Regions from separate parts of the Sphingomonas sp. Leaf38 genome, predicted to be linked through region 2. Evidence: riboswitches for the same ligand, from Rfam matches in the RefSeq annotation. Region 2 holds a riboswitch; the other holds the start of a gene.

Region 1 (5,933 bases), on a different contig from region 2:
ATCGACGAACTCATCCGCCAGTCGCGCCTCGGCCCGGCGGTCGTCCACACGGTGTTGCTCGAGTTGGAACTGGGCGGCCGCCTCGAACGCCACGCCGGCGGCCGCGCCAGCCTGATTTAACGATCCTCCCCCTCGCGTGGGAGGCCAACAAGGTCGGTGATCACTCCGCCGGCAGATAGATCTCGCTTCCTTTCGCCCGGAACTTCTCGCTCATGTCGGCCATCCCCCTCTCGGCGTCGGCGTGGGTGCCGGTCGCGAAGATCGCCCGGTCGAGATCGGCCGCATCGATGTCCGCGGCGAGGAACGTGTCCGCGGGTGCATTCTGCGTGGCGGCAAAGTCGCGGACCTCCTGCGTGATCTTCATCGAGCAGAATTTGGGCCCGCACATCGAGCAGAAATGCGCGGTCTTGGCGCCTTCTGCGGGGAGCGTCTGGTCGTGGTAGGATTCCGCCGTATCAGGGTCCAGCGAGAGGTTGAACTGGTCGCGCCAGCGGAATTCGAAGCGGGCGCGGCTCAGCGCGTCGTCGCGCATCTGGGCGGCGGGGTGGCCCTTTGCCAGGTCGGCGGCGTGGGCGGCTAGCTTGTAGGTCACGACGCCGACTTTCACGTCGTCGCGATCCGGCAGGCCGAGATGCTCCTTGGGCGTGACGTAGCAGAGCATCGCGGTGCCGTACCAGCCGATCATCGCGGCGCCGATGCCGCTCGTGATGTGGTCGTAGCCGGGGGCGATGTCCGTCGTCAGTGGCCCTAGGGTGTAGAAGGGGGCTTCGCCGCAGACTTCGAGTTGCTTGTCCATGTTCTCCTTGATCTTGTGCATCGGGACATGGCCGGGGCCTTCGATCATGACCTGGACGTCGCTCTTCCACGCGCGGTGGGTGAGTTCGCCGAGTGTGTAGAGTTCGCTGAACTGCGCTTCGTCGTTCGCGTCGGCGATCGAGCCGGGGCGCAGACCGTCGCCGAGGCTGTAGGCGATGTCGTACGCCTGCATGATCTCGGTGATCTCGTCGAAGCGCTCGTAGAGGAAGCTCTCCTTGTGATGGCTGAGGCACCATTTCGCCATTATCGAGCCGCCGCGGCTGACGATGCCGGTGACGCGTTTCGCGGTCATCGGGATGTACGCCAGCCGCACGCCGGCGTGGATCGTGAAGTAATCGACGCCTTGTTCCGCCTGCTCGATGAGCGTGTCGCGGAAGATCTCCCAGGTGAGGTCCTCGGCGACGCCGCCGACCTTCTCGAGCGCCTGGTAGATGGGCACGGTGCCGATCGGGACGGGCGAGTTGCGCAGGATCCATTCGCGCGTGTCGTGGATGTTGCGGCCGGTGCTGAGGTCCATCACCGTGTCGGCGCCCCAGCGGATCGACCAGACGAGTTTGTCGACTTCGGCGGCGACGTTGCTGGCGACCGCCGAGTTGCCGATGTTGGCGTTGATCTTGACGAGGAAGTTGCGGCCGATCGCCATCGGTTCGGATTCGGGGTGGTTGATGTTGTTGGGGATGATCGCACGGCCGCGGGCGATCTCGTCGCGGACGAACTCGGGGGTCACGAAGTCGGGGATGCTCGCGCCGAAGCTCTCGCCGTCTCGAACATAGTCCTTGAGCATGGCGCGGCCGAGATTCTCGCGCGTGGCGACATATTCCATTTCCGGGGTGATGATCCCCCGTCGCGCGTAGTGCATCTGGCTGACGTTCTGGCCTGGCTTCGCGCGCAGGGGCCGCTTGATGCTGCCGGGGAATTGCGGGACCCCGCCCGAGCGGTCGGGGCCGAGCTGGCCATTGTCCTCGGGGCGGATTTCTCGGGCGTCGTAGGATTCCACGTCACCTCGGGCCTCGATCCAGCCCCGGCGGAGTTGGGGGAGGCCGGCGTTGATGTCGATCGTCGCGCGCGGATCGGTATAGGGGCCGCTGGTGTCGTAGACGCGCAAGGGAGGCTCGGCGCAGCTCGGGTCGAGGACGATCTCGCGCATCGCGACGCGGACGTCGGGGCTCGACGGGACCGCGACGTGAATTTTGCGCGAGCCGCGGATCGGGCCGGTGGTGACGCCGATGTCGGTAGTGTTGGACTGCGTAACGACGGCCATGCGCGTGCTCCTAAAGGTCTCGGAGCAAGGCTTGCGGTTCTGTGGCGACCGCTCCCTCCCTCCGCCGGTATCAACCGGATCAGGTTCAGCGGGTCGAAGGCTCCTGCCTTCCTCTCAAGCGCGGACTAGCGCTCCCCCGGGGTAGCGCGAGCATAGGCGGCCCGAGGTGGCGTGCAATGGGAAATTTGGGGGCTTGGGTCGACCGGGGCTGGCTCTTGCGATCCTCCCCCGCCAGAGGGAGGTGGATGGCGCATGCCAAACGGAGGGCGAGGTAAGGGAAAACCTCGGTCACATGTCCTCCCCCTCCGTCGCCTTCGGCGCCACCTCCCCCTGCCGGGGGAGGATTGAGGTTGTGCAGACAAGGGAAAGGCCGCTGCCCTGTCGGGGCAGCGGCCTTTTCGGTGTCGTGTAGTAGTAATCGCCCCTCCCCGTTCGTGCCGAGCGCAGTCGAAAGACCCTTGCACGTGGGGCTTACCCTTCGACTTCGCTCAGGGCGAACGGGGATCGAAGGTGCGCTACCTCAGAACCGGAAAGAAACGGTGCCGCGCAGCGAGTGCCAGCGAAAATTCTCGTCGCTGCGGCGGAAGGTGGTGCCGGTGGTGTTGGGCGCCAGCACGAACGGGTTGTTCGCCAGCAGGACCGGGCTGCCGGCGAGCGTGGTGCCCGCGGTGACCAGCACGCGGGCGTCATCGTCCTTATACTGGTGATAGGTGTATTCCATCCCGATCGAGATGTTCCGGGTCAGCTTCTGCTCGATACCGCCGCCGCCGACATAACCCCAGCGCTTGTCCGAGCCGGTCGCCGCAAACGCGTTGGCGGTGTTGGTCGTGAAGAAGAGATTGTCGATCTTGGCATAGCCGGCGCCACCGGTGGCGTAGAACAGCGTGTTGCGCGCTGCGAGGCCGGCGCGGGCGCGAACCGACCCTTCCCACTTCAACTTGCGCGCCATCGTGTAGCTGGCGGGCGTGGTCGAGAAACCGGCGACGCTGTCGGTGATGTCGGACTTGCCAAATTCGCCGACCAGGCCGACCACGAACGGGCCGCTCTGCACGTCGAAGCCGGCGCGGCCATAATAGGACCAGCCGTCATCGTCGTTGCGGCAGCCAAAATCGACAACCGCAGTGCGGGCGGAGCCGTTGCAGAAGCCCGGCGAGAAGGCGTTAGCGCCGGTTATGGTGTTGACGCTGTCGTTGAAGTTGCCGTCGCCGTTGCGATCGAACAGGATCGACGAGCCGACATCGTTCGGCTGGACGTCGTAACCGCCGGCCGCGCCGATATAGAGGCCCGAGAACGGCTTGCTGTCACGGTCGTTCGTCATGTCCTGCGCGGCGGCGGGAACGGCAAAAATGCCCGCGGTGGCGAGACCGGCGAGCATGGTAAGCGTCGTGAAGTGTTTCATGGTCATTCCCCAAAACAAGGATCGCGGCGCTCCTGAATGCGCCGCGATCCGAGGTTTCTGTTTCAGTCCGTAACGGCGATCACGCGTTGGCGCCGCTGGTCCGAAGTGCATCAGTGCGATTGTTGGTGCCGTTGGGGAAGAAACCCCCGCCGATCCGTGCGGTGCTGGTCAGATAGGCGATGTTGTGCACCTGCGCGATCGACCGGCTATAGGCCAGGCCGTTGGCGTCGGTCGGCACGATGTTCGAGATCGTCGGATCCGACCCGGTGATGCCCTGGTCGATGTCGCCGATCACGCCGGTCGCGCTGTTGGTGACGGTGCCATCCAGGCTGTCGCGTGCGTCGCTGATCTGGCCCGCAATCGTGCGCAGCGACGGTGTATCCAGGCCCTTGCGGTACAGGATCGTGCGGATCAGGCCGGCGTGATAGGCCTCTGCCGCGAGGATGCCGGCGGCGGCCTCGAGATAGGTCTTGTTGGCGATCAGCGCCGCTGCGCCCTTATAGGCGGAGACGCCGACGTCCTCGAAGATGTATGCGCCGAGCAGGAAGCTGTTGTCGTCGGCATAGGGGTTGAACACCTGCGATGCAGAGACGACGCCGGCTGCGCGTGCGGCGGCCGTGAACGCACCCGGAGCGGCAACCGTGCCGACCGAGATATCGATCGCGGGCTGGGCGACGGCGGCGGTGCCGAGCGCGGTACGCAGGAACGCGACATGCGCGACCTCGTCGATCGCGATCTCGCGGGCATATTCACGAACGACGGCATCCTGGAACGGGACCTGTGCGCCGCCGGTAACGGCACCCTGCGTACCGGTGCCGGTGAGCAGGCTGGCGTTCAGGCCGACGCCGAACGCCGCGAACGCATAGAATTGCGCTTCGAGATATTCGAGGTTGAGCGCGAAATTCAGGATATCCGCATCGTTGATCGCAGCGGTCGGGGTCGGGGTCGGCGTGGGCGCGGGTGCGAGATCAGCATCGTCGTTGCCGCATGCTGCGAGCAGGCTGGCGCCACCGATGGCAAGCGCGGAGCCACCGGCGAAGCGGAGGAAGCCGCGGCGCTCGTTGCGGCGGGTGGCGATCGCGTCGAATATCTCGAGCTTGGTATTGAGATCGGTCATTGGGTCAAATCCCCTGAATAGCGAAGAAGAGCGTTGGGCGAGGCTGATGCGATCAGACTGCCGCAGTGCTCGTCTTGATGGTGCCGTTCATGCCCGACGGGTAGAAACCGCCGGCCGATGCCGCACCGCTGTTGAGATAGACGATGTTGAGCACCTGGCTCGCCGAGCGGCTGTAGGCAACGCCGTTGCTGTCGAGCGGAACGATGTTCGACACGGTCACCGCGGCCTGCGTGGTGGCGAGGTTGATCGGCGTCGCGCTGTACGACGAGATGCCCTGGTCGATATCGTTCGAACCGAAGATGGTGGTGTTGGCGCCGCCACCATCGAGGCTGTCGCGCGCCCGCGAGATCGCATCGGCCGAGGTGCGCAGCGACGGCGTCGCGATGCCCTTGCCATACAGCGTCGTGCGCACGATCGCGGCGTGATACGCCTCGACCGCGAGCAGCCCGGCCGCCGCCTCGAGATATGCCTTGCTGGTGAGCAGCGGTGCGGCGCCCTTGTAGGCGGTCACACCGACGTCTTCGAAAATGAAGGCACCAAGCAGGAACGCCTCGTCCGAGGCATAGGGATCGAACGCCGTCCCGGCCGGCACGAGGCCGGCAGCTTGCGCCGCGGTCGAAAAGGCACTGGTGGCGGAGACGCTGACGTCGATCGCCGGCTGCGAGACGGCGGCGGTGCCGAGCGCGGCGCGGAGGAACTTGACGTGGGCAATCTCGTCCTGCGCGATTTCGCGCGCATATTGCTGGACGATCGGATCGGTGAAGTTGACCTGGCGACCGCCGCGCACGGCGCCTTGCGTGCCCGAGCCCGATAGCAGGCTGTTGTCGAGCCCGGTGCCGTAGGCGGCGTAGGAATAGAATTGCGCCTCGAGATATTCGAGGTTGAGCGCGAAGTTCAGCACGTCCGCGTCGGTGATCGACTGCGCCGCCGCGGCGCTCGACATCGACAAGGCGGTGGCACCGGCTGCGGTGATCGCCGCCGCGCCGAGCGCATTTTTGAAGAACTCACGCCGCTCGCTGCGTCGCTCCACGCGAGCATCGAGGGCTTCGATCAGGTGCACGCTCTCGGTCATATCAGGGTCCTCCCCCTTGTTGTTGCAGACGTCGGAGTTATTGAAACAATCGAACAATCGGGACCGATGAGAGTAATACCCTGTCGCCAAGGCCGAACTCGTAACGCGCTCTGTTGCGGACATAAAAATGCCGTCCACGGCGAGGAACGGCTGCAATCGCGAAATGGACGCAGCATTAACGCGGGTCGGGTGAAATAAATTTCAGGGACCTGGGCGGCGCGATCCTGCGGCGCGCGCCGGGGCATCGGCGCGGCACCAGCGCGTGTCG
Region 2 (5,933 bases):
GTAGCGGCGTGCGGTCCAATATTGGGCGACAAGGCTGAAGCTACTGAGCCCGGCGTCCATCCACGGAAGCGCGGCATTGGTGTAGCGGCTCGTGAACGAGCCGATCGCAACCGCACCAAGCGCGCCGGCGACGAGACCTGCGAGCGCGTCCCCAGGACGTAGTGGGGCGACGACGACGTCACCAGCGTCGTCCTTGCCACGGCGCCAGGCGGCCCAGCCGTACAGGATCGCGCATCCGAACAGCGCCTGCAGCACCATGTCGGCGTAGAGCCGGACTTCGAGGAACAGCTTAAAATAGAGCGCGCAGGCGATGAGGTTGACCGGCCAGCACAGCATCCGACGGGTGGCTGTCAGCCAGATGCCGGCAACGCTGACGGCGACCGCGATGATCTCGAACGCGGTCATCGCGAGGCAGCCCCAGCTTCGATCGCACGGATAAGCCCTTGGCCCGGATCGGACAGGAACCACGCGGCATGGCCGATCAGATAGCCGTCCCAGGCGAGCGCGGCCGAGTCCTCGTCTTCGACCACCGCCGTAAAATAATCGATCTCCGACAGAGCGAACTCTATGTGGACCAGCGGCAGGAGGCGGATGATTGCCGCGATATCTTCACCGTCGAGCGGTACGACCGTGGCATAGCCGGCAAGCAGCGCCAGCGCCGCGTCGGGATCGGCAATGTCGTCCGTCCCCTGCCCCAGATCGAGCCAGTGAAGAGCCGTGCGCTCGATTGCGGTAGCGATGTCATGGACCGCGCAGGTGCGGTCGGCGAGCCCAAAGTCGAACACGGTCTCGACACGGCCGTCCCGCCCCCAGAGCAGGTTGGACGGATGCCAGTCGTTGTGAGTCCACAGCGAGACCTGCCCGGCGAGCAACGGGGCGAGCCCCTGCCCCAAGGCGGCGAACAGCCGGGCGAGTTCGCGTCGCCAAGGACGCGGTGCGAGAAACGCCGCCAGAGCAGGGCGTGCAGCGACATAGGTTTCGGCCGCGGCCACCGGGTCGGCGGCGGGGAGGATGGTAAAGCTGGCCACCAGCGGCTGAGCGCGACGCGCCGGTGCGGAGAAACTGCGTGCTGCCTCGTGCAGCGTCGCAAGCGCCACCCCAGCGGCATGCGCATGCGCGTGCGACGCGAACGGCGTCCACGACAGGCTGTCGCGGTACAGGTCCGCGCCTGGTGCCGCACGGTGCAGTTCGTACGACCATGCGACGCTCGCCACCGCCGTCGCGCCGTCCGCGGTTACCATCACCTCGGGCACCGCCAGGCCTGCGCCGGCAAGGTGCGCGATGAACGCATGTTCCTCGGCGAGCCCCTCGGTCGTGCGAACACCGCGCGAATGGCGTTTCAGCAGGAACGCGCCCTGCGTCGTGTGTACCAGCGTCGCGGCGGAGAATGGCCGCGGGGAATGCCAGTGCTGGCCGGTCATCCGCCCCGCCGACGGAAAACGTGCGATCACCGCCGCGGCTTCCTCCGCGGTGATCGCGGGCCAGGTCGGCGCCTCCATCGCGGTGCCCATGCCGTGAACGAGGTGGGCAGGCTCAGTCGCCACCTCAGAATGCCCGCGAGATCGTCGCCATGACCGCCGCACCGCTGCCGACATAATAGGCCGGGGGGGCGCCCGCGATGACCGTACCGTTGCGTCCGATCGTGTCCCGCGCGTTCGTGCTGACCGACTGCACGCCGGCCAGAACGTGCGGATCGGTGACATTGATCGCGTTGACGCGCAGGTCGGTACGCTTCCCGTCGAGCCAGTCGGCGAGATGCATGCCGACCGACAGGTCGAGCGTTGCATACCCCTTGATCGACTCGTCGTTCATGAAGGTCGCATATTGGCTGCCGATATATTTCGATGCGACGCTGCCGAAGAACCGGCCATCGTCATAGGTCCCGCCGGCGCCGAACTGGACGGTCGGGCTCGACACCGCGCGGCGCCCGCTGGTCGGCAGGAAATCCGCACCGACCGGCAGGTCGTCGTTGATCCGGGCGCGCAGATATTCGCCGGAAAGGTAGAGGCTGACACCAGCGACCGGGCGGTAGTCGATCTCCGCATCCACGCCGTACGAGGTCTGTCCGCCAGCATTGATCGTGGCGTTCACCTGTGCCCCGCCCTGGTCGACCACGGTCGCGAGTTGGCGGTTGCGGAATGTGTAATGAAAGCCCGTCGCCGAGACGGAGAGCTGCTCGCCGATGAAGCGGTAGCCGATCTCCTGCGAGACCGAATATTCGTTCTTGAGTGCGTTCGTCCCCTGCACGACCACCGCGCCACCGGCGTAGCTGTTGTAGAGCGTGAATTCATTGGGGGTGCGGAAGTTGGTGGTGATGTTGGCGAACAGCTGCTGGCGGTCGTCGAGCCGGTAATGGATCGCCGCGCGGGGCAGCGCCGCGAAGCTGTTGTTGCGCACTCTGTTTTGCGGCCCGGGCAAATAGTTATGCCCATTGCGCAGCACGGTCACGCCCTTGAATCCGGCGTCGACCGTGAGCCGCGGCGTCAGCGCGATGCTGTCGGCAAGGAAGAAGGCCTTCGTCACGGTAACGGTGCGCTGGTTCTCATAGGCAAGCAGGCGGCCATCGGCGGTGCGGATCGCCTTGGCGCGATAGCCCCAGCGATCGACCGGCTGCCCGTCCGCATCGATCGAGGTGTATGATTGCGTGACACGGTCTGTGCCGTAGTCGAACCAGAGCCCGGCCGTGAGCGTGTGCATGCCGCTGTTCAGCGTCAGCTTGCCGACGTTGCCGACGCGCATCTGATCGCCGGTATAATTGCCGAGCACGGTCGCCATGCCATCGACCGCGCCGGGGAGGGTAATCGGCTGGGTCAGTTCATCGGTGCCGAGAAAATTTCCCTCGGTGGTCAGCTGTGTCCCGTAGGGCGAGTTGCCGTAACCAAATTGAAGATAGGTAGTGGTGTCGAGCACCAGCCGGTCGGACAGAACCAGGTGGACCGGCGCGGACGCGTAGAGATTGCGGAAGGGTGCACGGTACAGACGCCAATAGTTGGTATTCCCGGCGGTGTAGCGCGTGTCGTAGTTAAAATTGCGACCCCGCGCGGTCCATTCGGCAAGCGTCGGGCTGGGGTAACTCGACGAGTTCGCGTCGTTATACGACAGCGCGAGGCTGGCGCGGTTGCCGGCGCCCCATTCGTTGAGCAGCTTCGCGTCGACATGCTGGCGCGTATCGTAGCCGGCACCGCGCCAATTGTCGGCGCGGGTGTTCGAATAGGACAGGAAGGCTTTCAACCCGGTATTGCCGATGGTGCCGCTATCGACGCGGAAAAAGCCGCGCCGCGCCGCATAGCTACCTAATGACAGGTCGACGAGCGCGCCGGGACGCGCCTTCGGATCGTCGAGCGCGAGCGACAGCAGCCCGCCGGCCCCGCCAAGCGTCGGTGAGTCGATATCCACCGAGCCTTGCGCCAGCGAAATCCGCTTGAGGTTCTCGGGATCGGCGAACTGCGATGGGTAGGCGTAGTAATAGCCGATGTCGTTCTGCGGCGCGCCCTCCATCAAGACGCCGATCTCGTCCTGGCCAAGGCCGCGCAGCGTCAGGCTGGAGCTGGTCGAGAGGCCGTATGGATCGCTCGACGCGACATTGGCGCCGGGGAGCAGCGTCACTAACTGGAACGCGTTGAGAGTCGGCGCCTGTTTTACGATGAAGTCGGCGGAGATCGCGCTCTGCGCACGCGGCACCTTCTGGTCGGGGAGCAGACCGGCGGGGTCCTGTTTGCCGACGACGCGGATCTCAGTCGGCGCGTCTGGGTCAGCGGCGACCTGCGCTGCGGCCGCGGATGTGATGAGCGTGGCCGAGAGCGCCATAACGACAGCATGCCCCCGCGCCCGATGCTGCGACGCGACGATCAAAACCATAAACCAAAAACGCTCACATCCACTCCAATCGGAGGGACGACGGGCCAGCCGCAGACCCTCCCTACGCCGGTATAAGCCGGATCAGGTTCAGCGGGTCATGGGCTGCAGCCCACCTCTCAGCCGCGCATCAGCGGCCCCCCGGGGAAGCCATCGCTTAGGCGGTCGATGCGGGCGTGGAAAGCGCTATCGGCGCAGGTGGCTGGCAACCGACGGAAATCGATGTCGATATGCCCTTCGGTACACGATGTCGGAACGAGGCGGCGGCAAACGCGCCGCCCCGTTCGCTCGCTCATCAGCTATGTGCGCGAGCCGCAGCCTTTTGCGCGCGGGCCTGCTTGGCATAGTGATGATGCGCGATGACACAGCCGGCGGCCGCGCCTATCACCGCATGCCCCTTGCCGACGAAATGGCCGCCGACGCCGCCCGCCGCGGCACCACGAATGCAGCCCTTGGCGATCACCGGCGAGGCCGACATCACGAGCAGCGGAAGCGCGAACAAAGGGGTAAGACGCATCCCAGTTTTCCTCTTAGACAGGGTTTGGACAGGAGATACCTGCGAGGCCCTGCCTGCGTTCCGTGAGAAATCGTTCATCTTTGGCGCATCCCAATAGCGCCTCTGGGTAGACTCGCATCTCTACAGGAGATTGATCCGCCGAGCCTGACCTTGCGCGGCCGCCGCAGTATCTCATTATTGCGCGCGGCGAGCGCGAATGGTTGCCGCCGGCAGAACGATCGCTGTTCACGTCGAAGAGCGCTGCGCAAATTGCGACCGTGACCTTGGGTCGTGCCCATGCTGCGGCGAGTCGGACGGCGAGGCGGGCGCCGACGCGTCCGGTCCCGCTCAACGCGAAGTCGTGGAGAATGACGAGGATCGATGCGGCGGGTGTGGCGGCGCGGTCAGCGTCGACGACGCCGTGATGCCAAGCATTGGTGCAGCATTACCGGAGACGCGACCGCGACCGTTGCCTTGTCCGCAACCCTATCCACAGCACCGCTTCGATTTCTTGCCCGAACCACAACGACAGGGATCGTTCCGGCCGATCCTGGTCGGTATCGACTTGATCGGCATCGCCAAGGCCGCACTGCCCGCGCGCATTCCGGCGCCGTGCAACCGCGCAATCAGGTCGACCAGATCGGTATGGGCACGCACTTCAAGGTCGTTGATCGCCAAACTGTCGAGCGACGTATCGTTGCGAGCGATGCCGATCAGCACCGACACTTGCGCCAACGCGTCTGCGACGTCGTCTTCGCCAGCGGCCAAGGTCGCCCATATTGCGGGCCGCAATGCCATCGCTTCGGCAAACCCGTCGATCCACAACTCCCAGAGAACGTCGCCATTGCGCTCGTCGATGTCGAATAGGGGCTGAGGCTTGCCGCGGCTGAGATCGCGAACGATCTCGGTGCAGCGGGCGGTGATCGCATCGACGAACCACTGGACATCGAGCGGGTCCTCGAATGGCGGACCGCTGCCGTCGTCGATACCCCAGACGCCCTGCAACCACTCTGCCTGCGGGATTGGCTCTGGGCACAGCAGTACACCGGTCAGGAACCCGTCGAGTTCGGTAAGCAGCATCGGCTCGTCGAACGGCAGGTCGGCGAGCGCGTCGTCGAGGCGACGCAAACGGGAAGGCAGCGGTTTCATACGGCGTTGGGAACGATCGCGTCGAGGAACAGATCTCGCCCGATAGCGCAATCGGTCCCGGCTGCCAGCCCTCGTCGCATGCAAACGTCTGCATCCTGTCCGTGCGCTCGGCTTGTGCGGGCCGTCGGCCGCAGACTGCTTCGGCATTTGCCTTCGCCATAGTCGACCACGCCGTGTTATGCGGCACCCTGTGACCACCGCCCGTATGTCTTCGCACCTTGTACAAACCTGCCGTGCGGAGATAGCCGAGTGACGGGTCTCGTTTCTCGGCTGCGACAACTGCGTCGGTCCGATCAGGCGATTGCCGCCGCCGTCCGCGAGACGTTGGTCGAGTCGCTCTATGCGTCCCCCCGGTCGCTGGTGATCGGCGCGCTGTCGAGCGGTGCGATCACCGCGATCGTGGCGTTGATGAGTGCCGATCGCCTAATCATGG

The links. Region 2 has a riboswitch for thiamine pyrophosphate ahead of ASE88_RS02980 (TonB-dependent receptor). Riboswitches for the same ligand answer to the same signal wherever they lie in the genome.
Region 1: another riboswitch for thiamine pyrophosphate. It lies ahead of thiC (phosphomethylpyrimidine synthase ThiC); the one in region 2 lies ahead of ASE88_RS02980 (TonB-dependent receptor).

What each region holds. Positions count from the first base shown of each region.
Region 1 is NZ_LMLD01000004.1:59,385-65,317, reverse strand. It holds gene dprA (DNA-processing protein DprA) at 1-120, shown strand, start outside; gene thiC (phosphomethylpyrimidine synthase ThiC) at 161-2,077, opposite strand; TPP riboswitch at 2,117-2,224, opposite strand; gene ASE88_RS00475 (outer membrane protein) at 2,598-3,476, opposite strand; gene ASE88_RS00470 (ferritin-like domain-containing protein) at 3,556-4,593, opposite strand; gene ASE88_RS00465 (ferritin-like domain-containing protein) at 4,646-5,665, opposite strand.
Region 2 is NZ_LMLD01000009.1:140,528-146,460, reverse strand. It holds gene pnuC (nicotinamide riboside transporter PnuC) at 1-405, opposite strand, end outside; gene ASE88_RS02985 (phosphotransferase enzyme family protein) at 402-1,544, opposite strand; gene ASE88_RS02980 (TonB-dependent receptor) at 1,546-3,807, opposite strand; TPP riboswitch at 3,900-4,009, opposite strand; gene ASE88_RS02975 (hypothetical protein) at 4,151-4,372, opposite strand; gene ASE88_RS02970 (UPF0149 family protein) at 4,838-5,500, opposite strand; gene ASE88_RS02965 (putative bifunctional diguanylate cyclase/phosphodiesterase) at 5,750-5,933, shown strand, end outside.